Regions from separate parts of the Barrientosiimonas humi genome, predicted to be linked through region 4. Evidence: predicted binding sites of a transcription regulator. Region 4 holds the regulator's gene; each other region holds the start of a gene.

Region 1 (6,997 bases), 320 kb from region 4:
ACGCACTTCAGGCCTGCCTCGATGACCTCCCACTTGGAGGAGTCGACCATCACGGGCACGCGGCAGATGTCGGGCTCGCTCGCGATCAGCTTGCAGAAGCGGTCCATCGCCTCCACGCCGTCGATCATGCCCTCGTCCATGTTGACGTCGATGACCTGCGCGCCGGCCTCGACCTGCTGGCGGGCGACGTTGAGCGCCGTGGGGTAGTCGCCCTCCTTGATCAGCCGCCGGAAGCGGGCCGACCCGGTGATGTTGGTGCGCTCCCCCACGTTGACGAACAGCGAGTCCTCGTCGATGGTCAGCGGCTCCAGCCCGGACAGCCGGCAGGCCGAGGCGACCGTCTCTGGCTTGCGCGGCGCGTGCTGCTCGGCCCGCCGCGCGATCTCGGCGATGTGGTCGGGCGCGGTGCCGCAGCACCCGCCGAGCAGGTTGACCAACCCGTCGCGGGCGAAGCCCTCGACGACGTCGCCCATCTGCTGGGCCGTCTCGTCGTACTCGCCGAACGCGTTGGGCAGGCCGGCGTTGGGGTAGCACGAGACGAAGGTGTCGGCGACGCGGGCCAGCTCGGCGACGTACGGGCGCATGTCCTCGGCACCCAGCGCGCAGTTGAGGCCGATCGCGAGCGGCCGCGCGTGACGGACGCTGTTCCAGAACGCCTCGGTCGTCTGCCCCGACAGGGTGCGGCCGGAGGCGTCGGTGATGGTGCCGGAGATGACGACCGGCCAACGGCGCCCGGCCTCCTCGAAGAGGGTCTCGACCGCGAAGATCGCCGCCTTGGCGTTGAGCGTGTCGAAGATCGTCTCGATGACCAGCAGGTCGGCCCCGCCGTCGACCAGGCCGCGGGCCTGCTCCAGATAGGCGTCCACCAGCTCGTCGAACGAGACGTTGCGCTTGCCGGGGTCGTTGACGTCGGGCGAGATCGACGCGGTGCGGTTGGTCGGGCCGAGCGACCCGGCGACGAACCGCGGGCGGTCGGGCGTGCTCGCCGTCATCTCGTCAGCGGCTTCGCGGGCAAGGCGCGCGGAGGCGAGGTTGAGCTCGTAGGACAGCTCCTCCATGCCGTAGTCGGCCATCGAGATGACCTGGGCGTTGAAGGTGTTGGTGCCGATGATGTCCGAGCCGGCCTCGAGGTAGTCGCGGTGGATCGCGCGGACGAGGTCGGGCTGGGTGAGCGACAGCAGGTCGTTGTTGCCGCGCAGGTCGGAGGGCCAGTCGGCGAAACGCTCGCCGCGGTAGTCCTCCTCGGAGAGCTTGTGCCGCTGGATCATCGTGCCCATCGCGCCGTCGAGCACGAGGATGCGCCGACCGAGCAGCTCGCGCAGCTCGTCGGTGCGGTCGGGCTGGCGGGACGCCTGGTCGGGCGACTGGCTGTCGGGCGACTGGCTCGCCGCCCCAGGGGGCGTCGCGGCGTCGGTCGCGGTGGGGGTCGCGGTGGGCAAGAAGACCTCCGGCTCGGGGACCCCGCCATGCTACGAGGCGCGCCGCCGCGGTTGCCGCACGGACCACGGGTCGGATCGGCCTAGGGTGGTGCCCTGCACCGCTCACCCGAGGAGGACGCCCGCCGTGATCCAGCTGGAGGACCTGCCCGAGCTGCGGGACCCGATCATGATCGCGGCGTTCGAGGGGTGGAACGACGCCGGCGAGACCGCCTCCGCGACGCTCACCCACCTGGCCCGCACCTGGGGTGCCGAGCCCGTAGCCGCGCTCGACCCGGAGGACTACTACGACTTCCAGGTCAACCGGCCGCGCACCGTCCAGGAGGGCGGCGAGCGCAAGGTCCGCTGGCCCACGACGCGCATCCTGCTGGCCCAGGACACCCCGCTCGACCGTGACGTGCTGCTGGTGCAGGGCATCGAGCCGTCGATGCGGTGGATGACCTACACCCAGGAGCTCATCGACCTGGCGACCGAGTGCGAGGTCGGCACGCTCATCACCCTCGGCGGACTGCTCGCCGACGTGCCGCACACCCGGCCCATCCCGGTGACGGTGACCTCCGAGCACGAGGAGACCCGGCAGCGCTACGACCTCGAGGCGAGCCAGTACGAAGGCCCCACCGGCATCGTCGGCGTCGTCGTCGACGCCGCGCACCAGGCCGGGCTGGCCACGCTGTCGTGCTGGGCCGCGGTGCCTCATTACGCCGGTGGCAGCCCCTCGCCCAAGGCGACCCTGGCGCTGCTCACCCGGCTCGAGGAGCTGTTCGACACGCTCATCGGTCACGACGATCTCCCCGAGCAGGCGCGCGCGTGGGAGCACGGCGTCGACGAGCTGGCGCAGTCCGACGAGGAGGTCGCGGAGTACGTCCAGTCGCTCGAGCAGGCGCAGGACACCACCGAGCTGCCCGAGGCCAGCGGCGACGCGATCGCGCGCGAGTTCGAGCGATACCTGCGGCGGCGGGACGACGACCACGGCTGAACCGCCTCAGCCGAGCGCCGGCAGCTCGTCCGGGTGCGGCCCGTCGTCCGCGGCCGGCAGCCGCCCGGCACCGATCAGCACCGCTCTTGTGTCGTCCCACGTGGGCGGCGTGGGCACCGACAGCAGCGCGTCGACCGTTGCCCGGGCCAGCCGCAGGGCCGTGGGCGCCGGCGGGTCGTCGAGGCGCAGGTCGAGGTGGTGGACGGCGTGCTCGACCGCCCAGCTCGCGGCGAAGTCACCGGCGGTGAACGTCTGCCCCTGCCAGGTGACGTGCCGGTCGTCGAGCGCCACGGCCCCGGTGCGCACGGCCCCGAACACGTCGCGCAGGTGCGCCCGCACCGAGTCCGGCCGCCGATAGCTCATCGCGCGGCGCCGCTGCGCCATCAGCTCCTCCACCGGGTCGTCGTCACTCGTGAGCTGCGCGTAGGACCGCCAGTAGCTCGCCGCGTCGACCGTCGGGCGATCGTCGCTGCGGCTCGCGAGGCCCATCAGGATCTCGGTGCCGCCGAACACCAGGTGCGTGACGACGTCGAGGCGTGACCAGCCGTGACACCGCGACGGGGCGAACAGGTCGTACTCGCTCAGGCCGTCGATCACCCCCAGCAGGCTGTCGATCGAGTCCACGAGCGCCGTACGCCCGGCGTCGATGTCGATGGTGAGTGCCATGGCACGACGCTAGGCCCGGCCACCGACAGGGCCACCCCGCACAGGCCTCCCCTGCGCCGCCCGGGATGTTCGGCAGCCTGTCCGAACCATGCGGACACCCACCTGGCTCGGGAGCGACGCAAGACCGAGGCCGCTGCTGCCGGGCGCTGTCCGAACCATGCGGACAGCCGGGCAAGGCCGCGGGTCGACAGGTCTCGTAGGACTGTTTCGGGGGCTTGTCGGTGGTCGCACCTAGTCTTCGAACAGACGTACGGAACGCGGCGCCGTCACTGCACGACAACGGGTCTCGGGGGCAGCGCCGGCGCAGACAGGGGAAGGTGCGATGAGCGTTCAGGACCTGGTCGACACGGTCGAGCCGAGCTTCGTGCTGCCGGCGCGGGTGGTGTCGCTCGACGGGCTGCCCGACCACGTCGTCGACTGGCTGGTCCAGGCGATCGACGCGATCGCCGAGCGTCCGGCGGTCAGCGACGCAGACGCCACGCGACGTGGAGTCGGTGCGCGCGACGGGGCCGGCCCGCCGAGGCGGAGCATCCTCCCCCGGTCGAACCCGTTGCACGGGCCGACGGTGGTGGCGGGCGGGCCCGACCCGCTCGACGACCCGGCCGAGGCGCGCAGGGCTGCCGGACAGCTCATCCGGGTCGCGCGCGGTGTGCAGTCCTGGGCCGAGTCGATCGAGCTCGAGGGCACCCGGCGCCTGCTCGCCGCGGTCGAGTGCGATCCCGATCTCGACCTGGGGCAACGCGATCCGACGTCCCGCAGGAAGGCGCGCGGCGCCCTGGCGCGGACCGCCGTCGCCACCGAGCTGCAGCTGCTGACGGGGCTGCCCATCACCCAGTGCCTCGAGCGGGTCGCGCTGGCGTCGGCGACCGACGAGCGCGCGGGATACCTGCGCGCCCGGGTCGCGAGCGGCACCACCACCCTGCACCGGGCGAGCACGGTCCTGAAGGAGACCAAGCACCTCGACCCGCTCACGGCGGACCAGGTCGCCCGCTCGACCCTGCGGCCCATCGACGGGACCGCGACCGACGCCACGGATCCCCGGGTGGGAGGGCACCGCACGTTCCCGCGGTTCTCCACCACGGACCCCGGCCCCACCGAGTGCCGCGACGACCGCCCCGACGACCGCCCCGGTGACCGCGCCGGGCACGCGAACGAGGGCGTACCCGACGGATTCGCCTCGGAGACAGCGGCTCTCGTCGAGCTCGGCGGCGTCTCGCAGGACACGTTCCGCAAGCGGCTGGCGCGGTCGGTGGCCTCGGCGTTGCCGCCCGACCGCGACGCGGACCGGGTGCAGGCGCAGGCCCGCTCCCGACGTGAGGTGAAGGTGTCGCCCGGCGACCACGGCATGGCCTACCTCGACCTCAGCGCCGAGGCCGACCGGGTGTTCGCGGCGCACGAGCGCATCGATGGTCTCGCCCGCACCGCCCGCCAGGCCGGCGACCCGCGCACCCTGGCACAGCTGCGCTCCGACCTCGCCACCGACCTGCTCGTCCACGGCACGGTGCCCGACGACCAGCTGCTGGGTGACGCGCCGCCGGGGCGGGTGCACGTGGTGGTCTCGCTGTCCACCCTGCTCGGCCTCGACGACCGCGTGGCCGAGGCACCGGGTCGGGGATTCCTCACCGCCGCGCAGGTGCGCCGCGTCGCCGTGCAAGCAGGGTCCACGCTGCGCCGCATCGTCACCGATCCGGCGTCCGGCACGGCGATCGAGACGACGCGCAGCTACGTGCCGACGCGGGCCATGCGTGAGTACGTCATCGCCCGCGACGGACGGTGCCGCGCCCCCGGGTGCGAGTACTCCGCCGTGGGTGCCGACCTGGACCATGTGCGCGAGTGGCAGGCCGGCGCCGAACGCCCGGCCGATGGCGCGACCCACCCCGACAACCTGATCGCGCTGCACCGCGGCCACCACAACCCCAAGACGCGGCGGTGGTGGACGGTCACGCCCGGACCGGCCGGTGAGCTGCGCTGGAAAACCCTTACAGGACAAGAGGTTTCGACGCATCCGGCGCGCTATGACGACCCGGCCGACACGGCAGAGCCCGGGGCGCAGATCTCACGGCTGGAGGCCGGCCTTGCCGGGTTGATCGAAGGCGTCCAGGACCCGGCGCCGCTCACCGCCGAGGAGGTGCCGGGCGGGGGCCGGCGGCGGCTCGACCCGTGGCGGCGTCGGAGGCGCGGGCGGCAGGGTGCGGCGCGGCGCAACGCGCCGCAGTCGTGAGGGCTCTGGCCGTGCTGCTACCCGGTTCAGCCCTCGGGTCGCAGCTCGACGCCCAGCAGCGCGTCGACGGCGTCCGCCACCGAGACGTCCGAGCCGTCGTCGGCGCCGTCGGGGTGCTCCCCGATCCACCGGTCGATCGCCGCGAGGGCGCCGGGGCTGTCGAGGTCGTCGGCCAGCCGTTCGGCGACGGTGGCGACCAGCGCGCGGTCGCACGCCGGGTGGCCGAGCAGTCCTTCACGCCACCGGTCCAGGCGGGCCTGCGCCGCCGAGAGGAGCTCGTCGGTGTAGCCCCACTCCTGCCGGTAGTGCTGGTCGAGCAGCACCAGCCGGACTGCCATCGGGTCGACGCCCTGCGCGCGCAGGTCGGACACCCGCACCAGGTTGCCGAGCGACTTGCTCATCTTCGCGCCGTCATAACCGACCATCGCCTGGTGGGAGTAGACCTGCGCGAAGGCGGGCGACCCCGGCAGCGCCTCGGCCTGCACCGCGCTCATCTCGTGGTGCGGGAAGACCAGGTCGGTGCCGCCGCCCTGCACGTCGAAGCCCGGGCCGAGCTCGTCCAGGGCGATGGTCGTGCACTCCAGGTGCCACCCGGGCCGGCCGGGTCCGGCGCCGTCGGGGCCCGGCCACGAGGGCTCACCGTCGCGCGCGGCCCGCCACAGCAGCGGGTCGAGCACGTCGCGCTTGCCGGGGCGGTCGGGGTCGCCGCCGCGCTCGGCGTAGACGTCGAGCATCTGCTCGCGCGTCCAGCCGCTGAGGTGGCCGAAGTCCGGGCAGCGCGCCAGATCGAGATAGACGTCGTGGCCGGGCTCGTCGCCGGGCCGAGCGGCGTCACTCGCCTGCGCGGCCTCGCCGTCCGGCAGCGGAAGGAGGTACGCCGCGCCCGACTCGATCAGCTCGCTCACCCGCGCCGCGTGCCGGGGCATGGACTCCTCGACCCCGACGTAGGCGTCCGGGGGCAGCACGCGCAGGGCGGTCATGTCGTCGCGGAAGAGCTGCACCTCCTCGCGGCCGAGGTCGCGCCAGTCGACGCCGTCGCGCGCCGCCCGCTCGAACAGCGGGTCGTCGACGTCGGTGACGTTCTGCGCATAGCGCACGCGCAGGCCGTTCGCCCGCAGCAGCCGGCCGACCAGGTCGAACGTCACGTAGGTCGCGGCGTGCCCGAGGTGGGTGGCGTCGTAGGGGGTGATGCCGCAGACGTAGATCCGCGCGGTGCCGTCGCTCCCCTCGACCGGCTGCAGCGTCCCGCTCGCGGTGTCGTGCAGCCGCAGCGCCGGCGCTGCATCGGCGAGGGCGGGGACGGACGGGGCGGGCCAGGACTCCACGTGTCGAGAGCCTACGGCTCGACACCGACGAACCCGCGCCTCGGTGCCCCGAAGCGGCCCGGGTGTGAGCGGCGCAACACCGTGGGCGGCGCACCGCGTACCGTGTGCGGCGCGCTCAGCCGCGCCGCGCCCACCCGCGCACCGTCACCACAACGGCCACGGGAGCGGGTGGCGTACGCCGTCCGGCTCGGGGAACACCCCGCTCGCCAGCAGCCGCTCCACCCGCGCGCCGAGGGCGTCGATCTCGGCCGCGGTGATGAGGTCGGCGAGCTCGTCGGTGAGCCCGTCGTACAGCGCCGCCTCGAGCCGGTGCAGCCGCTCCACGTCCGCCTCGCGCAGCGGGTCGCCGGCCCACCCCCACAGCACCGTGCGC
Region 2 (6,997 bases), 1.5 Mb from region 4:
GGTGCTCATCTCCGGCGGCCGCGGCCTCGGCGGGCTGCGCGACGTGCTGCTCGCGACGCTCGTGGTGCTCGTGGGCGTGACGCTGCTGGTGGCGCCGTTCGCGATCCGGCTGTTCGAGGACTTCCGCCGCGAGCAGACCGAGCGCATCCGGGTCACCGAGAAGGCCGACATCGCCGCCCACCTGCACGACTCGGTGCTGCAGACGCTCGCGCTGATCCAGCGCCGCGCCGACGACCCGGCGGCGGTCCAGCGGCTCGCACGCGGCCAGGAGCGCGAGCTGCGGCAGTGGCTGTTCGCCGACGCCGCGCCGGCGGGCGCGACCCTGGCCACGGCCGTACGCTCCACGACCGACGAGATCGAGGACCAGCTCGGGGTGCCGGTCGACCTGGTCGTCACCGGCGACCGGCCGCTCGACGAGCACGGCGCGGCGCTGGTGGCCGCGGTGCGGGAGGCGGTGTCCAACGCCGTACGCCACGCGGCCCCGCCCGTGTCGGCGTACGTCGAGGTGGGGCCGGGCGAGACCGAGGCGTTCGTGCGAGACCACGGCGCCGGGTTCGACCCTGACGCGGTGCCCGCCGACCGGCTGGGGGTGCGCGAGTCGATCGTGGGCCGGATGGAGCGGCACGGCGGGAGCGCCGAGGTGCGCCGGCGGGAGGACGGGACGGAAGTGGTGCTGAGGCTGCCTCATATGAGCGGCGAGGAGCGCGCAGCGCAGGGTGGCGGCGAGGAACGAGCCGCCGGCCGGAGCGGAGTGCGACCGAGCGCGACAGAGGGTATGAGCGGCGAGGAGCGCGCAGCGCAGGGTGGCGGCGAGGAACGAGTGGCGCAGGGTGGCGGCGAGGAACGAGCCGCAGCGCAGGGTGGCGGCGAGGAGGAGAGCGGATGAGCGGCGAACCGGTCCGGGTGGTGCTGGTGGACGACCACCGGATGTTCCGGTCGGGGGTCAAGGCCGAGCTGGACGACAGCGTCGAGGTCGTGGGCGAGGCGCCCGACGTGGATCGGGCGATCGAGGTGATCCGCGAGGTGCGGCCCGACGTCGTGCTGCTCGACGTGCACCTGCCCGGCGGGTCGGGTCGCGGCGGCGCGGACGTACCCCCTGGGTGTGCGGGCGTCGAGACCGACAAGGGTCGGCCGGTGCGATTCCTGGCGCTGTCGGTGAGCGACGCTGCTGAAGACGTGATCGCCGTGATCCGTTCTGGCGCAAGGGGATACGTCACCAAGACCATCTCGCCGACCGACCTGGTCAGCGCGATCCACCGGGTGGCGGAGGGGGACGCGGTGTTCTCGCCGCGGCTGGCCGGGTTCGTGCTCGACGCGTTCGGCGCGGCGGCGGGCGAGATCGCCGAGGTGGATGAGGAGCTCGACCGGCTCTCGGCGCGCGAGCGCGAGGTGATGCGGCTCATCGCGCGCGGCTACCAGTACAAGGAGGTCGCCAAGGAGCTGTTCATCTCGGTCAAGACGGTCGAGACGCACGTGTCGTCGGTCCTGCGCAAGCTGCAGCTGTCCTCGCGGCACGAGCTGACCAGCTGGGCGATGTCGCGCCGCCTGCTCTGAGCGCCGGGCTGGGCTGGCGCGGGCGGCGGTTGTCGGTCCTGGCGTCTACGGTCGGCCCGTGCTGACCACCGACTGGCGGAGCGACTTCCGCAGGCTGTGGTTGGCGTACGCCCTCGGCCAGATCGGCTCCGGCGTCGCCACGGGCGGTCTGGCGCTGGTCGCGGTGCTCACCCTGGCGGTGGCCGACTGGCAGGTGTCGGTGCTCGGTGCGGTCTAGGCGATCACGACGGCGCTGGTCGCGCTGCCGCTGGGCAGCCGCATCGAGTTCCGCCGAAAACGCCCGGTGATGATCGCGGCCGACCTGCTCGCGGCCGCGGCTCTGCTGTCGGTGCCGGTGGCGTGGTGGCTCGGGCGCCTGACGTTCGCCCAGCTGTGCGTGGTGGGGGCGCTGCAGGTGCTCGCGACCGTGTCGTTCGCCGCGGCGGCGGGGGCGCACCTCAAGGGGCTCGTCGCGCCGGACGCCCGCGTCTGGGCGCAGTCGCGGCTCGACAGCACGATGTGGGGAGGCTTCACGCTGGGCCCACCCGCGGGCGGGGCGCTCGCGAGCGCGTTCGGGCCGGTGCTGGTGCTGGCGGTCGACGCGGTGAGCTACCTGGGTTCGGCGCTCGGGATCCGGCGGCTCCGCAGCCCCGAGCCCGACCCTCCGGCGCGGCAGGCCGACCAGCACTGGCGGGCCGAGATGGCGGCCGGCTGGCGCTTCGTGCTCGGTCACCCGGGGCTGCGGGCACTGTTCTGCAACGCCCTGCTGTTCGGCGGCGGGGTCATGCTCATCTCGCCGCTGCTGGCCGTGCTCGTGCTGCGCGACCTGGGGCTGGCGCCGTGGCAGTACGGCCTGCTGCTCGGCGTCTCGGGGCTCGGCGGACTGGTCGGCGCGACGCTGGCGCCGCGAGCCGTGCGGTGGTGGGGAGAGCGGGCGGTGCTGCTGGGGGCCGGCACCCTCCGGGCCGTCTGGATGCCGCTGCTGGTGGTCGCGCCGCCCGGCACCGCCGGGTTCGTGCTGGTCACCGCGGCCGAGACCTTGCTGCTGTTCTTCGCCGGGTTGTTCAACCCCACGTTCGCGTCGTACCGGATGACGGTGCCCCCGACGAGCTGATGTCGCGGGTCGGGATGTCGTGGTCGGTGGCGACCCGAACCGTGCAGCCGCTGTTCATCGCGCTGGGCGGGCTGGTCACGGCGCTGGCGGGGTTGCGCACCGGGATCGCGGTCGGGGCGGGGGTGCTGCTCGTGACCGGTGCGCTGTTGCCGTGGCGTGCCACGGCGGACGGTGCGCGTCGCTAGGCTCCGCAGCAATGAAGGTGGTCTACGACATCCTCGTCATCGTGCACCTGCTCGGCATGGCCGCGCTGGTCGGTGGCTGGTTCGCCGTGGCCGCCTCGCCGCGGGTCAGCGCGCTCATGACCTGGGGCGCCCGTGCGCAGCTGCTCAGCGGTGTCGTGCTCGTCGGTCTAGGCGAGAGCGCCAGCGCGCTCGACAAGGTGCTCGACCACAACAAGGTCGGGCTGAAGCTGCTGATCGCCGTCGCGGTGCTGGCGTGCGCCGAGATGGGGCGCGGACGCCAGCAGCGCGGCGGCCGGGCGATCGGCCTCGCCAACGCCGCCGGCTACCTCGCGGTGCTCAACGTGATCGTGGCCGTCGGCTGGCCCTGAACCGCCCCCTCGTAGCATGCAGCGGTGCTGCTGATCACCGCCAACGTCAACGGAATTCGCGCCGCGGCGCGACGCGGCGGACTCGCCTGGCTCGCCGCCCAGGAGCCCGATGTGCTCTCCCTCCAGGAGGTCCGCGCGACCCGCGACCAGCTCGAGTCCGCGCTCGCCGGGACGCCGTTCGCAGACTGGCACCTGGCGTACGCCGAGGGCGTGTCGGGACGGGCCGGCGTGGCGGTGCTGAGTCGGGGGCCGATCGCTCGGACCGCCGTGGACCTGCCGGTGGCGCAGGGGCAGGGCCGCTGGATCGAGGCCGAGGTGCAGGTGCCCGGTGGGCCCGCGCTGACGGTGCTTTCGGCGTACGTCCACACCGGCGAGGCGGGGACGCCGGTGCAGGAGGAGAAGTTCGCGCTCCTCGATGCGATCGGTGGGCGGCTGGAGGAGCTGCGCGACCAGCACGTGGTGCTCACCGGCGACCTCAACGTCTGTCACACCGCTCGAGACCTGAAGAACTGGAAGGGGAACCGCGGCAAGGCCGGCTTCCTCCCGGAGGAGCAGGAGCGGCTGACGGGCTGGGCCGAGCGCGGCTGGGTGGATCTCGGCCGGCGGCAGGCGGGTGACGTCGACGGGCCCTACACGTGGTGGTCGTGGCGCGGGAAGGCGTTCGACAACGACGCGGGATGGCGCATCGACTACGCCATCGCCAGCCCGCCCCTCGCCGAGCGCCCGGTCGAGGTCGTCGTGGGGCGCGCGCCGACCTACGCCGAGCGGTGGAGCGATCACGCGCCGCTGGTGGTGCGCTGGTCGTAGCGCGGCGTGCGCGCGGGCGCCGGCGCCCCGGCGCTCGAACCGGGTGACTTCGTGGGCGGCTCTTCACTGGGGCGCGTGGTGCACCACCCCGTCTCGGAAGCGAGCTCCGAGCGTTGTCAGTGGTGTCTGGTATAGGCCCATGATGCTCGAATTCCGCTGAGAGCGAACAAGATTCAGGTTCTCAAACCCTTGACATGACTCGTACGCGTGTTCGATGATGGGCGCATCGCCCGGACCTGGCGTCCGCGGCGGGCACCGGGTCGAGGGGCGGCCCGCAGGGCTTCGGGGAAGGGGGCCAGGGGCATGGAGCACATGGCAGATCCGCCGCAGCGTCCCGTCCGGCTGCCTCCCGCCAGCGAGTCCACCGTGCCGGCTCCTGCGCCCGGTGCCGGCGTCGACCTCTTGCAGCGGCTGACCGACGTGCTGGAGGAGGTCGCGGCCGCGCCGGCCGTGCTGCACCAGCTGTCCGAGGATCAGCTGACCCAGCTGGGTCAGGCCGGGCTGAGCATGACGCGCAAGGGTGAGTCGTTGCTGGTCGCGGTGACGGTGGAGGCGATCAGTCGCGGCGTGGTGCGCGAGTCGGTCGCGGCCAACGCGTGCCAGTGGGTCCAGTGGCTCGGGCCGGGGGTCGAGCCGAGCCAGGCGCGGCGCGTGGCTGTGGTGGCCGAAGAGATCGCGATGTCGACGGGCCTGGTGCCGTTCGTGCATCCCGATGCTGGTGACGGCCCCGACGCAGACGACGGTGCGAACGAGTCGGCCGGCGACAGCGTCGAGGAGGTGGACCCGGTCGTGCTGTCCGACCCCACCGGTCGCGCCCTGCTGGCCGAGGTCGTCTCGGGCGACGTGGTGAGCGTCCGGGCCGCCGCTTCCGCGCTGCGCGAGGCGCCGAAGATCACGCCGCTGCTGCCGACCGCGTCGCGGGCCGAGGTGCTGTCGTGGTTCCTGGCGCTGGGCGACGACGCCACAGATGCCGACCGCCGCTCGTTGACCAAGCAGCTGATCGGGCGCTACGACCCCGAGCAGCTGGACCGGTCCGAGGAGGCGGCGCAGCGCGCGGAGTCGCTGACGATGTACGAGCTTCCGTCCGGCCTCGTGCGGCTCGTCGCTGAGCTGTCCCCGGGCAACGCCGCGATCGTCGCGCAGGCGATCGGTCAACTGTCTGCACCGGACCCGATGCACTGCCCCGGCGCGCGGCCGGGCATAGGCGCCTCGGGTGCTGGTGCGGGTGGGGCCGCGAGTGCCGGTGCGGGTGCCGGTGCGGGTGCCGGTGCGGGTGCGGCGGACGGCGCCGCCCGGCCTCGCGGGGCCGACCAGGACCGTCCTCGCGGGACACGTTCGCCGGACCAGGCTCGTCCCCGTCCGGCCGGGACGGCGGGAGCGCTCTCTCAGGACACGCCTGGCCGAGGCTCGCCTCCGGCCGAGGGGCAGGAAGCGGCGGATCGAGAACCCCCGGTGACCGGATCACCGCCAGGAGGGCTGCCGGCGGATCCGGTCGCGCGGGAGAAGCCGAGATCGCCGGACAACGCGGAGTGTCCGGAGCAGGCGGAGCAGTGGGGAACTTCGGGGTCGCCGAAGAACTCGGCAGCGCAAGACAGCACGGAAGCGCCGGATCAGCCGGAGGCGCCGGAGGAGCGTGGGCCGGTGCGCGATCCGCGGAGTGCGCCGAAGCGGCGGGCGGATGCGTTCATGGAGCTGGTGCAGCGGGCTGCTGCTGCGCTGCCCGGCGCCGGAAAGGGTTCGGTGACCTCGCACCCGAAGGTCGTGGTCACGGTCGGGCTGGAGACGCTGCAGGGTGTCCCGGGTCCGTTCGAGGGGTCGAGCGTCGGGGTGCGGTTCCTGCCCGGCACCGGCCGCACGCAGGCCGGGGAGCTGCTCGCCGGTTCGATGCTGCGCCGGTTGGCCTGCGACGCGGGAGTGATCCCGGCGGTGCTGGGCTCGCACGGTGGGATCATCGACCTCGGCCAGGAGGAGCGGCTGTTCGTCGGCCGTGCCCGCACCGCGGTGGTCCATCGTGACCGGTGCTGCACCTTCCCCGGGTGCGACCGGCCGCCGGACTGGTGCGAGGTGCACCACCTGGTGCCGTGGTGGGCCGGCGGCCCGACCGACGTGGACAACGGGGCGCTGCTGTGCTCGCGGCACCACACGATCGTGCACCGCGACGGTCTGCTCGGGCGGCTGGTCGACGGCCGGGTCGTCTGGGACCTGACCAAGGGCCGCCTCGACCAGCTCACGCCGATGCTTCGGCCCCGGACCGACCCGCCTCGCCGCGCCGGATGAGGCGTCCGGGGCACCTGGTCAAGCCTCGGCGGCCCCAGGGCGCCGAGGCCCACTGCGTCTGAGGCCCTGGGCGCCAGAGGTCCACTGCGTCTGAGGCCCTGGGCGCGAAGTCCCAGGCGTCAGAGCCGCTGGGCGCCAAGGTCCAGGCGTCAGACCCTCACGGCGTCAGACCCCCCACAGCGTCACGGGGTCAGGGCGTCAGGACGACCTTGAGGCACCCGTCGTCCTTGTTCATGAACGTGTCGTACATCTCCGGTGCGTCCTCGAGACTCACCCGGTGGGTCGCCAGCTGCTCGAGGCCGAGCACGTCGTCGGGCTGCCGGGCGATGTCGAGGAGCTCGTCGGTCCACCGGCGGACGTGGCACTGGCCCATCCGCAGCGCGATGCCCTTGTCGAACATCTGCATCATCGGCAGCGGGTCGGCCATCCCGCCGTAGACACCGCTGATCGACACCGTGCCGCCGCGCCGCACGGCCGAGATCGCCGTGGTGAGCGCCGCGAGCCGGTCGATGCCGGCCTTCTCGATGGCCGTACGTGCGAGCGGGCCGGGCAGGCGACTCGCCCCCGCGATCACCTTCTCCGACACGGGGTTCCCGTGCGCCTCCATGCCGACGGCGTCGAGCACGCTGTCCGGCCCACGACCGTCGGTGAGCTCGCGCAATGTCTCCGCGACGTCCTTGACCCCCTGGAGGTCGACCACCTCCGCGCCGGCG
Region 3 (6,997 bases), 720 kb from region 4:
CCTCGCCGCGGCGCAGGCGCAGCGTGACCTCGCCGGTCACGGCCGAGGCGACCCAGCGCAGCAGTCCCTCGCGCAGCATGAGCGACTGCGGGTCGAACCAGCGGCCCTCGTAGAGCAGGCGGCCGAGCCGGCGTCCGTCGTTGTGGTAGGCCGCGATGGTGTCCTCGTTGTGCACGGCGGCGACGAGCCGCTCGTACGCCGTGAACAGCAGGGCCATGCCCGGCGCCTCGTAGATGCCGCGCGACTTGGCCTCGATGATGCGGTTCTCGATCTGGTCGCTCATGCCGAGCCCGTGGCGGCCGCCGATGGCGTTGGCCTCGTGCATCAGCGCGACGACGTCGTCGAAGGTCTCGCCGTTGATCGTGGTGGGGCGGCCGCGCTCGAAGCGGATCGTGACGTCCTCGGGGCGGATCTCGACCGACTCGTCCCAGAACTTCACGCCCATGATCGGGTCGACGGTCTCCAGCGAGGTGTCGAGGTGCTCGAGCGTCTTGGCCTCGTGGGTGGCGCCGAGGATGTTGGCGTCGGTGCTGTACGCCTTCTCGGCCGAGTCGCGGTAGGGCAGCCCGTGCTCGACGAGCCACTCCGACATCTCCTGGCGGCCGCCGAGCTCGGTCACGAACGTCGCGTCGAGCCACGGCTTGTAGATGCGCAGCGCCGGGTTGGCCAGCAGGCCGTAGCGGTAGAACCGCTCGATGTCGTTGCCCTTGAAGGTCGAGCCGTCGCCCCAGATGGAGACGTCGTCGTCGGCCATCGCGCGCACGAGCAGGGTGCCGGTCACCGCGCGGCCCAGGGGAGTGGTGTTGAAGTACGTCCGTCCGCCGGAGCGGATGTGGAAGGCGCCGCAGGCGATGGCGGCCAGGCCCTCCTCGACCAGCTGCGGCTTGCAGTCGACCAGGCGCGACAGCTCCGCGCCGTACTGCCCCGCGCGGCCGGGGATCGACTCGATGTCGTCCTCGTCGTACTGGCCGAGGTCGGCGGTGTAGGTGCACGGGACGGCGCCCTTGTCGCGCATCCACGCCACCGCGACGCTCGTGTCGAGGCCGCCGGAGAACGCGATGCCGACTCGTTCGCCGGCGGGGAGGGACGTCAATACCTTGGACACGCGGCCAGGGTAGTTGCGGGCGGCGCGCGGCCGCGCGGGTGGCTACGTTGTGGACGTGAGCGATCCCGTGCCCGACCCCTGCCCCTGCGGCTCCGGCAAGACCTTCGCCGAGTGCTGCGGCCCGCTGCTGAGCACCGAGCGGCTGGCCGAGACCGCCGAGGAGCTGATGCGCTCGCGCTACACGGCGTACGTCTACGGCAACCGGGAGCACCTGTGGCGGACGTGGCACCCGAAGACTCGCCCGGTCGACGTGGTGATCGACCCGAGCGTGCGGTGGATCTCGTTGCAGATCAACGACGTTCGTGACGGCGGGGCCGACGATGGTGCGGGTGTCGTGGAGTTCACGGCGACGCACGACAGCGGCACCATGCACGAGCGCAGCCGGTTCGAGCGACGCGCGGGCCGGTGGTTCTACCTCGACGATCAGGGCGACTGAGCCGAGCTCGGATTCGGGTTCGCGCCGGGGCGGCCGGCAGCCTACCCTGGAGGTGCACCTGGTGGCGGCGTGACGACCCGCCCGGCTCACCCGACCACGGTCGGTGGTGAGGCAGCCGGGGGCCGCGCGTCCGGCGTACCGACGAGAGGCCGAGGATCCCTCGGCGAAGGTGTGGTGGCACCGCGATCTGGCCCCCGCCCACACCTCCAGGGCTGCCGTCCTGCACAAGGGGCGCCCTGAGCTTCCAGCGGTGTCCTCTTGGCAGAACCTGATCCGAGAGGACGACGCACATGATGCGAACGCACGACGCCGGCAGCCTGCGTGCCGGTGACGCCGGGACGACCGTGACCCTGGCGGGCTGGGTGGCCCGCCGCCGCGACCACGGGGGCGTGGCCTTCCTCGACCTGCGCGACGCCAGCGGCGTGGTGCAGGTGGTGGCCCGCGACGAGGTGCTGACCGGTGCCGCGCACGGGCTGCGCAACGAGTACTGCATCCAGGTCACCGGGACCGTCCGGCCGCGCGAGGCCAAGGACGTCAACTCCGAGCTGCCCACCGGCGAGATCGACGTCGTCGCCGAGAACATCGACGTGCTCAGCGAGTCCGCGCCGCTTCCGTTCCAGATCGACGAGCGGGTGACGGTCGGCGAGGAGGCTCGCCTGAAGTACCGCTACCTCGACCTGCGCCGGCCCGAGCCGGGCGCGGCGATCCGGATGCGCAGCAAGGTCAACGCGGCCGCGCGCAGCGTGCTCGCCGAGCGCGACTTCGTGGAGATCGAGACGCCGACGCTGACCCGCTCCACGCCGGAGGGCGCGCGCGACTTCCTGGTGCCGGCGCGGCTGTCTCCGGGCAGCTGGTACGCCCTGCCGCAGAGCCCGCAGCTGTTCAAGCAGCTGCTCATGGTGGCGGGGATGGAGCGCTACTACCAGATCGCGCGGTGCTACCGCGACGAGGACTTCCGCGCCGACCGGCAGCCGGAGTTCACCCAGCTCGACATCGAGTTGTCCTTCGTCGACCAGGAGGACGTCATCGAGCTGGGCGAGGCGATCGCCAAGGCGCTGTGGCGGGTGATCGGTGTCGAGATCGAGACGCCGTTCCCGCGGATGACCTACGCCGAGGCGATGGCGCGCTACGGCACCGACAAGCCCGACCTGCGCTTCGGCAACGAATTGACCGAGTGCACAGAGCTTTTCGCCGACACGACGTTCCGGGTGTTCCAGGCGCCGTACGTCGGTGCGGTGGTCATGCCCGGCGGCGCGAGCCAGCCGCGGCGGCAGCTGGACGCGTGGCAGGAGTGGGCCAAGCAGCGCGGAGCCAAGGGGCTGGCGTACGTCCTGCTCACGGAGGAGGGCGAGCTCACCGGGCCCGTCGCGAAGAACCTGTCCGACGCCGAAAAGGCTGCGCTGCCAGCGCATGTCGGCGCCAAGCCGGGTGACTGCATCTTCTTTGCCGCCGGTGACGCGAAGTCGTCGCGGGCGCTGCTGGGCGCCGCGCGGCTGGAGATCGGTCGGCGCGTCGGGCTGATCGACGAGGACGCCTGGTCGTTCCTTTGGGTGCTCGACGCGCCGCTGTTCGAGCCGGCTGCCGACGCGGTCGCCTCGGGTGACGTGGCCGTCGGGTCGGGCAAGTGGACCGCGGTGCACCACGCGTTCACCATGCCGAAGGCCGAGTTCCTCGACACGTTCGACCAGGAGCCGGGCGAGGCGCTGGCCTACGCCTACGACATGGTCTGCAACGGCAACGAGATCGGCGGTGGCTCGATCCGCATTCATCGCAAGGACATTCAGGAGCGAGTGTTCGCGGTGATGGGCCTGTCGGAGGAGGAGGCGCAGGAGAAGTTCGGCTTCCTGCTCGACGCGTTCGCGTTCGGCGCGCCGCCGCACGGCGGCATCGCGTTCGGCTGGGACCGCATCTGCGCGCTGCTCGCCGGCACCGACTCGATCCGTGAGGTCATCGCGTTCCCGAAGTCGGGCGGTGGCTACGACCCGCTGACCGCCGCACCGGCTCCGATCACGGCGCAGCAGCGCAAGGAGGCTGGGGTCGACGCGAAGCCGGAGCCGAAGGGCGACGCGGGGAAGGCGGGTTCGGGCGCGGGCTCGGGCGCGGCTTCGGGTGCGGCTTCGGCCGGCGGCTCGGACACAGGGCCGGGCGCGACCGACGGAGTCGAGCCGGAGTCGAACAGCGTTGGCACGCAAGGGAACTGACGTTCCGCTCGCCCGGGCCGTGCTGTGGGACGCCGACGGCGTCCTGCAGCACGCCCGGGTCGGGTGGTTCGAGCGGCTCACGGCGATCGGGGGAGAGGGGTTCGCCGACGCGGTGTTCGAGGCTGAGCTCGCGCCGCTTCGCGGGGAGCGGCCGTTCCGCGACGCCGTGGCCGAGGTGCTGCAGGGGAGGGCGCTGGGCGTCGACGCCGACGACGTGCTGTCGCTGTGGGACGACATCGACGTCGACGGTGCGGCGTTCGAGCTGATTGCGCAGGTGCGCGCCGCGGGGACGCCGTGCTACCTGGCCACCAACCAGCAGGACCACCGCGTACGGTTCATGCGCGAGACGCTGGGTTACGACGAGCATTTCGACGGGGTGTTCTACTCCAGCGAGCTGGGGGCGATGAAGCCTTCGCCGGCATACTTCGAGATCGTGCTCGACAAGCTCGGGATCGACGCTGCCGCAACGGTTTTCATCGACGACTCCGCGGCGAACGTCGAGACCGCGAGCACGCTCGGCATCCGCGCCTACCGCCACGATCCCGCAGCTGGGGTGGCCGGCCTGCGCCGCATCCTGCGCGAGGCAGGCATACGCACGTAGGCCGGCTCAAGCCGGTCGAGCAGGCCGACAACACGGCGGTCGAGTAGGCCGAGGGGCGAGGCCGTATCGAGACCCTGGTTCACCGAGATTTCCCCGGTATGGCGCGGGTTCGGGGGGCTTGTCGGTGGCCGGGTCTAGTGTTCCTGGTATCGAACATCAGTGCGATTCACCAGGGGGGTGAAGGCCATGACCGCGACCACGACGGTGGAACCGGCGACCGGGGGTGTTGTCCCGGAGCGTTTGACGGTGGCGGCGGCGTTGGCGCAGCTGCACGCGACGTTGGACGCCCTGGGTGATCAGCCGGACGCGACGGTGGTCGCCGAGGCGGACGCGGTCGGGCGGGCGGTCTCGGAGGTGGAGCGTCTGTCCCGGCGGGTGGCCTCGTTGCGGCTGCGGTTGGTGGCGTGCGCGAACCGGTCTCAGGTCGCGCGCCGGTCGGGGTTCTCCACGACCGGGGCGTGGTTGGCGAGCCGGACGCACACCACCGGTGGTGCCGCGACCCGGGAGGCCGACCTGGCTGAGACGTTGGAGTCGGTGCTGCCGGTGACCGGGCAGGCCCTGGCCGAGGGGGCGGTGTCGCCGGAGCACGCGGCAGTGATCGCGTGGGCGATCAAGCAGCTGCCCGAAGGTTTGACCGCGGAGCAGGTGGCGCGGGTCGAGGCGTCACTGGTCGCTGACGCGGCCCGGATGAGCCCGGCCCGGTTGCGGGGTGCGGCCCGGCGGGCGCTGGCCGTGGTCGAGCCCGATCAGCAGGCGGTCGATGAGCACGAGGACCAGGTCCTGCGCGGGGAGGAAGCCTCGGCGTTGGGCCGGTGCCGGTTGAGCATGCATGACAACAGCGACGGCACGGTGTCCGGGTCGTTCGTGCTGCCCCGCCTGGCCGGGGACATCTTGCGCAAGGCCGTGCAACAGCTCGCCGCGCCCCGCCGCGGCAGCACCACCGGCACCGGCGCCGCGGGCGCGACCGGCGACGGGGTTACCCGCGCCGGGGCCACGGCCACCGGCGCTGCGAGGAGCGCACCGGCCCCGGCCAGCGGCACGGCCTCGGCCGGCGCCGCGGCTGCCGCGGACGGCCGCGCTGGGCGGGGGTCGTGGGTGGGGGTGGACTGGCCGCACCGGTACGGCCTGGCGTTGGTGGAGCTGTTGGAGCATCTGCCGACCGATCGGTTGCCCGGCAAGGTCGCCGCGACCGTGGTGGTGACGATGACCCGGGAGCAGCTGGTGGCGGATCTGGCCGCGGCGCATCTGGACACCGGGCACGACATCTCCGCGGGGGACGCGCGCCGGTTGGCGTGCAACGCCGGGATCGTGCCGGTGGTGCTGGGCGGGGCGTCGCAGCCGTTGGACCTGGGTCGGGCGAAACGGTTCTTCAGCGAGGCGCAACGGACCGCGCTGGCTACGAGGTATGACCAGTGCGCGGTGCTGGGGTGTGACAGCCCGTTCGCCTGGACCGAGCTGCACCACGAGCATCCCTGGTCCAGGGGCGGGGCCACCGACCTGGAGCACGCGGTCCCGTTGTGCGGGCGAGACCACCGCGACATCCACAAACCCGGCACCCGGGCCACCATCACCACCGGCCCCGACGGCCGCAAGACCGTCCAGATCCACCGACGCGAGTAGGGGAGAGCGAGATGGTGACGACGGTGAGCGCTGCGGTGCCGACCCGGGTTCAGGTGCGCCCACGGACCCTGGCGGGTGGCCGCTGCCCGATTGCCGGCAGCGAGCGCGGAGGGCACTGGTCAGCGCGGGGTGATGGCGCGGCTCGCGAACTCGTGGGCCACGCGGTAGCCGAGGCTGCTGTAGAGGCTGCGGGCCGTGTCGTTGTCGGCGTACATCCCGAGCGTCGCCACGCCGTCCGCCTCGATGCAGCCGCGGGTCAGCGCGGCGGTGACGGCGCGGCCGAGGCCCCGGCCTCGGTGGGCCGGGTCGACGACGATGCCGGTCAGCACTCCGTGGCCGGTCCGCGAGCGGTGCAGCGCCGCCGCGGCGATGACGCGGGACGGGTCCAGCTCGTCGCGGATGCCGGCCCACAGCTCGGTGCGTCCCGTGCCCGGCTCCGACTCGGCGGTCGGGTTGCCGATCTCGTTGAGCGCCGTGATGGCCTGGGCGTCGGCGGTGTCGTCGAGCGGGACCACCAGGTCCTGGCCGGGGGTCCGTGGCGGCGCGACCGTGCTCCACCACCAGTCCCAGTTGCCGCCGTCACCGACGACGAAGTGCTCGTGCAGCGTGGGTTCGCGGTGTCGTTCGACCGAGATGCCTGCGAGGTCGCCCCACGGACGCGTGCGGGCGATCCACGCCAGCAGCTCGGCGGCGTCGGCATCGTCGGGGCCGAGCACGGTGCCGCGGGGCCCGCGTCGCCGCGGGGAGTGCGGCATGGTGCGCAGGGCGTAGGCGCTGCCCCAGCGGTAGCCCGTGTCACCGGAGGCCAGCGCCCCGTCGTAGAGCACGTACGGGTCGTGCTGGCTGGCTTTCTCGAGCGCCCGCTGGGTGGTGATCGGCTCCGGCGCGACTTCCAGCGGTTCGACGTCCACGTGCTGCACGAGGCAGATCACAGCACGCGGGAGTCGCCGGGACGTCCGTGGGGTGCCCGTGCCGCAGCGTGCAGCGCGTGGTGGGCCGTCGGGGCCCGTGTGTGTGCCCGTGTCGCAGCACGC
Region 4 (6,997 bases):
CGTGCTCGTCGGGCTGCGCTTGACCCCGGCCGTCCTGCTGCCGACCGCGGTCGCCGCCGGGTCCACCGCGCTGCTGCTGGCCCGGCGCGACCTCGGCAGCGCGCGCAGCATCGCCGCCCTGTGCCTCGCCGCGACGTCGCTCACGACGCTCGCCACCGGGCTGCACCAGGCCACCGCCCAGGTCGGCCTGGTCGACGAGCTGACCGCCCAGCGCGCGACCGTCACGGTGCGTGCCTCGCTGGCGACCGACCCCCGGCTGGTCAGCAGGCGCTCGGACGCCGCCGGAGCCGACGACCCGATGTACGTCCTCACCCTCACCGTGCGCGAGGTCGCCGGCCGCGGGGAGCAGAGCGGTTCGGGCGCCCGAGTGCTCGTCTTCGGCGACGAGGCGTGGGCCGAGATGCGTTGGGGCCAAACGGTTCTCGTGACCGGACGCCTGTCCGAGCCCGACCCGGGAGCGGCCGAGACGGCCGTGCTCGCGGTGTCCCGGCCGCCCCGGCTCGTGGCCGACGCCCCGGCGCCCTTCCGCGCCGTCGAGGTGCTGCGCGAGCGGTTGCGTGAGGCCACCGACCCGCTGCCGGCCGACCCCCGCGGGCTCGTCCCCGCGCTGGTGATCGGCGACACCTCGCGGCTGCCGGGCGACCTCGTCGACGACATGCGGGCGACGGGCATGACCCACCTGACCGCCGTGAGCGGCGCCAACGTCTCGATCCTGCTGCTGGCGGTGGTGTGGTGCTGCGGCTGGCTGCGCATCCCGCGCCGTGGCCGGCTGCCGGTCTGCCTCGTGGCGCTGGCCGTCTTCGTGCTGCTGTGCCGACCCGAGCCGAGCGTGGTGCGCGCCTCGGCCATGGGGGTCGTCGGGCTGCTCGCCACCAGCTCGGGCCGCCCCCGCGCCGCGGCACCCGCGCTCGGTGCCGCCGTCGTCGGACTGCTGGTCATCGACCCGTGGCTCGCGGCGTCGTACGGCTTCGCGCTGTCCGTGCTGGCCACGCTCGGCCTGGTGCTGTTCGCCCGCAGCTGGGGCCGGCGGATCGCATCAGCGCTGCCGCGCAGGCTCGCCTGGCTGGGGGAGCCGATCGCGATTCCCGTTGCGGCACAAGCGATGTGCGCGCCCGTCATCGTCCTGCTGCAGAGCTCGGTGAGCGTGGTCGGCGTGCCGGCCAACCTGCTCGCCGCACCCCTCGTCGCGCCCGCCACGCTCGGCGGCATCGCAGTGGTGCTCCTCGCTCCGCTGTCCCTGCCGCTCGGGGTCGCGATCGCCTGGGTCGCCGGCCTGCCGGCCTGGGGCATCGCGGCCGTCGCTCACCTGGCGGCCCAGGTGCCGTGGGGCAACCTGCCCTGGCCGGCGGGTCCGCCCGGGGCGCTGTTGCTGGCCGCGCTCGTGCTGCTCGCCCTGCTCACCGGCCCGCGGCTGGTCGTGCGCGGCCGCCGGCACCCGGTCGTCGTGCTGGCCTGCGCGTTGCTGGTCTCGGCGGCCGTGTGGCCGCTGCCGCAGCCGGGCTGGCCACCCCCGGGCTGGGTGCTCGTCGTCTGCGACGTGGGCCAGGGCGACGCCGCGGTGCTGCGCACCGGCCCCGACCGGGCGCTCGTGATCGACGCCGGACCCGACGAGGCCGCCGTCGGCCGGTGCCTCGACGACCTGGGCGTGCGCCGCGTCGAGGCCGTCGTCCTGACCCACCTGCACGCCGACCACGTCACCGGCCTCCCGACCCTGCTCGACGGACGCGGCGTCGGTGAGGTCGTCACCACCCCGGTCCGCGCCGAGGACTCCGGCGCCGCCGAGCAGCCGACCGTGGGTCCGCTCGTGGTGCGCGCGTCGGCCGCCGCCGGCGTACCGCTCACCGAGGCGCGCGCCGGGGACCGGTTGTCCTGGGGGCGGGTGCAGGCCACGGTGCTGTGGCCGGGCCGCACCATCCGCACCGGTTCGCTGCAGAACAACGGCTCGGTGGTGCTCGACGTGCGCGTCGCGGGCGTACGCCTGCTGCTGCTCGGCGACGCCGAGCAGGAGGCGCAGCGCGAGACGCGGCGAGCCCTGGCCCGCCTCGGTGACCCCACCCCGGTGCTGGCCATGAAGGTGGCCCACCACGGCTCGTCCAACCACGACCCGGCGCTGCTGCGCCAGGTGCGGGCGACGTACGGGCTGATCAGCGTGGGGTCCGACAACGACTACGGGCACCCGGCGCCGCGGCTGCTCGGCTCGCTGCGCGACTCCGGGACGCTCGCCGTGCGCACCGACCGCGGGGGCGACCTGGCGGTCGTGGTGCGCGAGGGGCGCGGGTCGGTGGTGAGCCGACGATGACGCGACGGGCGCCGCGACCGGGCCGGGCCCGTGGGCTCGACCGGCGGGGCCTCACCCTGCGAGGCCTCAGCCCGCGGGCGCCGCCTCGACGTCGGGCCGGCAACCGGTCTGCTTGGCCGCCTCGGCGAGCGCCTCGACGGTCGCCTGCACCGCGGGCACGCGGGCGAGGTCGGGGGTGGTCACCAGCTGCACGGTGCGGCGGTTGGGCGGGTTCATCGGCCGCACGACCACGCCGTCGTTGCTGGTGGAGCGCAGGATCAGCTCGGGCACGAGCGCCACCCCGAGGCCCGCGGCCACGAGCGCGAGCACCGCGACGTAGTCCTCGGTCTCGAAGGCCACCTCGGGCTCGAAGCCCGACTGCTGCGCGAGCGAGAGCAGGTGACCGCGACAGCGCGGGCAGCCGGCGATCCAGGCCGACTCGTCGAGGTCGGCGAGGTCGACGCGCTCCTGCGCGGCCAGCGGGTGGTCGCGGGGGAGAACGATGCGCACCTCGTCCTCGAGCAGCGTCTGCACCGAGAACGGGTCGAGGTCGTCCTCGCCGCGCGGCAGGGTGTCACCGTCGTAGACGAACGTCACCGCCACGTCGCAGTCGCCCGCGCGCAGCGAGGCCAGCGCCTCGGGCGGCTCGGCCTCGGTGAAGGCGACCCGCACGTCGGGGAAGCGCTGCTTGACCAGCGCCAGGGCCTGCGGCACCAGCGTCGAGGCGGCCGACGGGAACGCGGTGAGACGCACCCGCCCCGACTGCAGCCCCGCGATGGCGCGGATCTCGCCCTCGGCCCGGTCCAGCGCGGTGAGCACCGGCACGGCGTGCCGCGCGAGCACCTCGCCGGCCTCGGTGAGCCGCACGCTGCGCCCGATGCGCTCGACGAGCACGGTTCCGGTGCGTTCCTCGAGGCGGCGCACCATCTGGGAGATGGCGGGCTGGGAGTAGCCCAGCGACGCGGCCGCCGCGGTGAAGCTGCCCTCTTCGGCGATGGCGCGCATCACGCGCAGCCCAGCGGCGTCGATCATGCCTCCGGATCCTACGTTCTCGCTGACGGATACTGGTCGGGTGCTGACCTCCACCACCCCTGACCCGGCCCTGGCGCCGGGCCTGTGGGACGAGCTCGTCCGGCTGGTGCGCGGCGGCGACGTGTGCGTGCTGACCGGCGCCGGCATCTCCACCGAGTCGGGCATCCCGGCCTACCGCGGCGCCGACGGCGAGCGGCGCGTGACCCCCATGACCGTGTCCGAGCTGCTCCGGAGCCCGGCGGCGCGACAGCGCTACTGGGCGCGGGCGTACACAGGCTGGCCGAGGTTCGCCGCGGCCGAGCCGAACGACGGGCACCGCGCGGTCGCGCGGCTACAGGACCTCGGCCTGGTCGGCGCGGTCATCACCCAGAACGTCGACGGGCTGCACCAGCAGGCGGGCGCGCGCGACGTCACCGAGCTGCACGGGTCGTTGTCGTTCGTCGTCTGCGCCGACTGCGGGGAGCGGTACGCCCGCGAGGTCGTCGACGAGTGGCTCGCCGGGGCGAACCCGCACTTCGACCGGGAGATCAGCGGTCAGGTCCGGCCCGACGGCGACGTCGTGCTCACCGACGAGCAGGTGGCCGGCTTCCGGATCGCCGCGTGCGTGGTCTGCCGGTCGGACCGGCTCAAGCCCGACGTCGTGATGTTCGGCGAGTCGGTCGTGCGGCCGGTGGTCGACGCGTGCTTCGAGGCGGTCGACCGGTCCCGGGCGCTGCTGGTGCTGGGCTCGTCGCTGATGGTCATGTCGGGCTACCGCTTCGCCCGGCACGCGGCCCGCGAGGGCATCCCGGTCGCCGCGATCACCCACGGCGTCACCCGGGCCGACGACCTGATCGACGTGAAGGTGGACGCCCCGCTGGGGCCGACCCTGCGCAGGCTCGTCGAGGCGGTCGCGGCGTAGAGCCCGCGCCGGGTAGGCCCGGCGGTCAGACGCGGCGCAGGACCGCGGTGACCTTGCCGAGGATGGTGGCGTCGCTGCCGTCGATCGGCTCGTAGGCCTCGTTGTGCGGCATCAGCCAGACCTTGCCCTTGGTGCGCTTGAAGGTCTTGACGGTCGCCTCGTTGTCGAGCATCGCGGCCACGATGTCGCCGTTGCTGGCGGTCGGCTGCTGCCGCACGACCACCCAGTCGCCGTCGCAGATGGCCGCGTCGACCATCGAGTCGCCGACCACCTTGAGCAGGAACATGTCACCCTCGCCGACGATCTGGCGGGGGAGGGGGAAGACGTCCTCGACGACCTCCTCGGCAAGGATCGGGCCACCCGCGGCGATGCGGCCGACGACCGGGACGTACTCGGCCTCGGGGTGGTCGTCGTGCAGGCCGGTCTCGTCGACCAGGCTCTCGCTCGCCTGGCTCACCGAGCGGCCGCGATAACCGCGCTCGCGCTTGCTCTGCCCGGGGGCGATCACCTCGATGGCGCGCGGGCGCATCGGGTCACGGCGCAGGTATCCCTTGCGCTCGAGCATCGTCAGCTGGTGGGCCACCGAGCTGGGTGAGGTCAGGCCGACGGCGTCGCCGATCTCGCGCATGCTCGGCGGGTATCCGCGGCGGTCGACCGAGTTGCGGATCACCTCGAGCACCTTGCGCTGACGCGTGGTCAGGGCCTGCCCGTCGGGTTCGGGCATCTCGTGGATCTTGGCCATGGGTTTCGGTCCTCGTTCCGCGTCGCGCCGCGGCCGGTGACGGTGCCCGCTGGCGCCGGACCGGTCGTCGTCGGCGAGGGGCTGTCGGTGGTCGCTGCTTGTCTTGGTGACTGTGCGAACAGCCTATGAAGACCCGCAGCAGGTTTCAAACACCTGTACGACGCGTGTCGGCGGGGTCTCCCGGCCGAGCCGGCCGCGCGAGGCCTTGAGCCGTTCGAACGTCCGTGCTATACATCGTACAGACGTTCCATCGCACACTTGTTCGTCGAGTTCGTCACCGTCCTTGGAGGAAGACATGAGCGCCGCCACCGTCACGCCGGCCATCGCCCCGCACCCGCGGTTCGGGTCCGCCCAGCCCGCGCGGCGCCGGCACCTGCGAGTCGTGCCGCCGCTGCCCCAGCAGGAAGCCCGCCCCGCGGCCTTCCGGCTCACCCGCCGCGGCCGCCGCGCGCTGGCCCTCGCCGTGGTCGTCCTGGCGATCCTGGTCGGCGCGGCCATCAGCGCGACCGCTGGGGGAGCGCAGGCCCAGCAGGTCGTCACCGTGAGCTCCGGGGAGACCCTGTCCGACCTGGCCCGTGCCCACCTTCCCGGCGTCCCGGTCGGCACGGCCGTCGCCCAGATCCAGGTGGCCAACGGCCTCAACTCCCTGCAGGTCTCCAGCGGTCAGCAGCTGGTGATCCCGGCGCCCTGAGCAGGGTGCAGGTCAGTCGCCCGAGCGCGGCGACAGCCTCGATCTCGTGGCCGGTGACGGGCTCCTCCGTCACCGGCCACGTCCACTTCTCCCGCCGTTCCGGGCGCCTGAGCGGGTGGTGCGCGGGTGACGTGGTGAGCGACACGCAGGCCGCCGCGGCGCGGCCTTGCGCGTCGGGCCAAAGCGTCCTAACCTCCCTATATCTAGTAGTTACAGCCGTGTAAGTTCTCCACATCTAGTCCACAAGGACATCCACAGCCGGAGGCCGGTTTTCCACCGTCCGTCCCCAGGTTTTCCCCCGAACCGGCCTCGTGGAGCGCCCTCCCGGACCCGATCGAACCGCGCGAAGGAGGTGCCCGATGCACTGCCCGTTCTGCCGCCACGACGACTCCCGAGTCGTCGACAGTCGTACGTCCGAGGACGGCACCAGCATCAAGCGGCGCCGCCAGTGCCCGGCCTGCGGCAAGCGGTTCAGCACCCTGGAGACCGCGAGCCTGACCGTGGTCAAGCGCTCGGGGGCGAGCGAGCCGTTCGCCCGCGGCAAGGTGCTGGCCGGGGTCCGCAAGGCCTGCCAGGGCCGACCGGTCTCCGACGACGACCTGGCGCTGCTGGCGCAGCAGGTCGAGGAGAGCATCCGCTCCCAGGGGCTGGCCGAGATCGACGCGCACGACGTCGGGCTGGAGATCCTGGGGCCGCTGCGCGCGCTGGACGAGGTGGCCTACCTGCGCTTCGCCAGCGTCTACCAGGCCTTCGAGTCCACCGACGACTTCGAGACCGCCATCACGCTGCTGCGTGCCGAGCGCGAGGCCGCGGGCGTCGAGCCCGACCGGGCCGAGCGCCCCGCGTCGACCTCGTCGACGGGGCCTGTCGGTGGTGGCGGCGACGATGAGACCGCCAGCACCTGAGCACCACCCCCCGAAGAAACCTGCCGAGCACAAGACACCCACCGGAGGAGCTGTCATGACCGAGACGACCAGCGCTGGATCCAGGGCCCGTCGCAAGAACAAGGGCCTGAAGATCGAGCGCATCTACACGACCCCGGGCGTCCACCCCTATGACGAGGTGACCTGGGAGTCGCGTGATGTCGTCCAGCAGAACTGGAAGACCGGCGAGACCATCTTCGAGCAGCGCGGCGTGGAGTTCCCCGACTTCTGGTCGCTCAACGCCTCGACCATCGTCACGACGAAGTACTTCCGCGGTGCGCTCGGCACCGACGCGCGCGAGCGCAGCCTGAAGCAGCTCATCGACCGCGTCGTGCTGACCTACGTCAAGGCCGGCAAGGAGCACGGCTACTTCGCCTCCGACGACGACGCCGACGTCTTCGAGCACGAGCTCACCTACGCCCTGCTGCAC

The links. The regulator LexA, encoded in region 4, represses DNA repair genes until DNA is damaged. The targets are predictions, from matches to a motif close to TCGAACANNTGTTCGA.
Region 1: the regulator LexA is predicted to act here: its motif matches at 3,317-3,332, upstream of FB554_RS05780 (HNH endonuclease signature motif containing protein).
Region 2: the regulator LexA is predicted to act here: its motif matches at 4,207-4,222, upstream of FB554_RS11425 (HNH endonuclease signature motif containing protein).
Region 3: the regulator LexA is predicted to act here: its motif matches at 4,493-4,508, upstream of FB554_RS07670 (HNH endonuclease signature motif containing protein).

The regions. Positions count from the first base shown of each region.
Region 1 covers NZ_VFOK01000001.1:1,234,830-1,241,826, reverse strand. Annotated here, with positions in the region: gene metH (methionine synthase) at 1-1,322, opposite strand, end outside; gene FB554_RS05790 (PAC2 family protein) at 1,564-2,412, shown strand; gene FB554_RS05785 (maleylpyruvate isomerase N-terminal domain-containing protein) at 2,419-3,078, opposite strand; gene FB554_RS05780 (HNH endonuclease signature motif containing protein) at 3,401-5,299, shown strand; gene mshC (cysteine--1-D-myo-inosityl 2-amino-2-deoxy-alpha-D-glucopyranoside ligase) at 5,326-6,624, opposite strand; gene FB554_RS05770 (SCO1664 family protein) at 6,769-6,997, opposite strand, start outside.
Region 2 covers NZ_VFOK01000001.1:2,435,345-2,442,341, reverse strand. Annotated here, with positions in the region: gene FB554_RS11450 (ATP-binding protein) at 1-886, shown strand, start outside; gene FB554_RS11445 (LuxR C-terminal-related transcriptional regulator) at 883-1,554, shown strand; gene FB554_RS17380 (hypothetical protein) at 1,613-1,771, shown strand; gene FB554_RS11440 (MFS transporter) at 1,775-2,647, shown strand; gene FB554_RS17375 (hypothetical protein) at 2,674-2,832, shown strand; gene FB554_RS11435 (hypothetical protein) at 2,844-3,200, shown strand; gene FB554_RS11430 (exodeoxyribonuclease III) at 3,225-4,007, shown strand; gene FB554_RS11425 (HNH endonuclease signature motif containing protein) at 4,320-6,284, shown strand; gene FB554_RS11420 (zinc-dependent alcohol dehydrogenase) at 6,475-6,997, opposite strand, start outside.
Region 3 covers NZ_VFOK01000001.1:1,642,369-1,649,365, reverse strand. Annotated here, with positions in the region: gene argG (argininosuccinate synthase) at 1-1,105, opposite strand, end outside; gene FB554_RS07685 (YchJ family protein) at 1,161-1,541, shown strand; gene aspS (aspartate--tRNA ligase) at 1,832-3,742, shown strand; gene FB554_RS07675 (HAD family hydrolase) at 3,723-4,343, shown strand; gene FB554_RS07670 (HNH endonuclease signature motif containing protein) at 4,530-5,963, shown strand; gene FB554_RS07665 (GNAT family N-acetyltransferase) at 6,083-6,883, opposite strand.
Region 4 covers NZ_VFOK01000001.1:918,064-925,060, forward strand. Annotated here, with positions in the region: gene FB554_RS04340 (ComEC/Rec2 family competence protein) at 1-2,299, shown strand, start outside; gene FB554_RS04345 (LysR family transcriptional regulator) at 2,366-3,310, opposite strand; gene FB554_RS04350 (NAD-dependent protein deacetylase) at 3,351-4,211, shown strand; gene lexA (transcriptional repressor LexA) at 4,237-4,953, opposite strand; gene FB554_RS04360 (LysM peptidoglycan-binding domain-containing protein) at 5,249-5,644, shown strand; gene nrdR (transcriptional regulator NrdR) at 6,004-6,549, shown strand; gene FB554_RS04370 (vitamin B12-dependent ribonucleotide reductase) at 6,605-6,997, shown strand, end outside.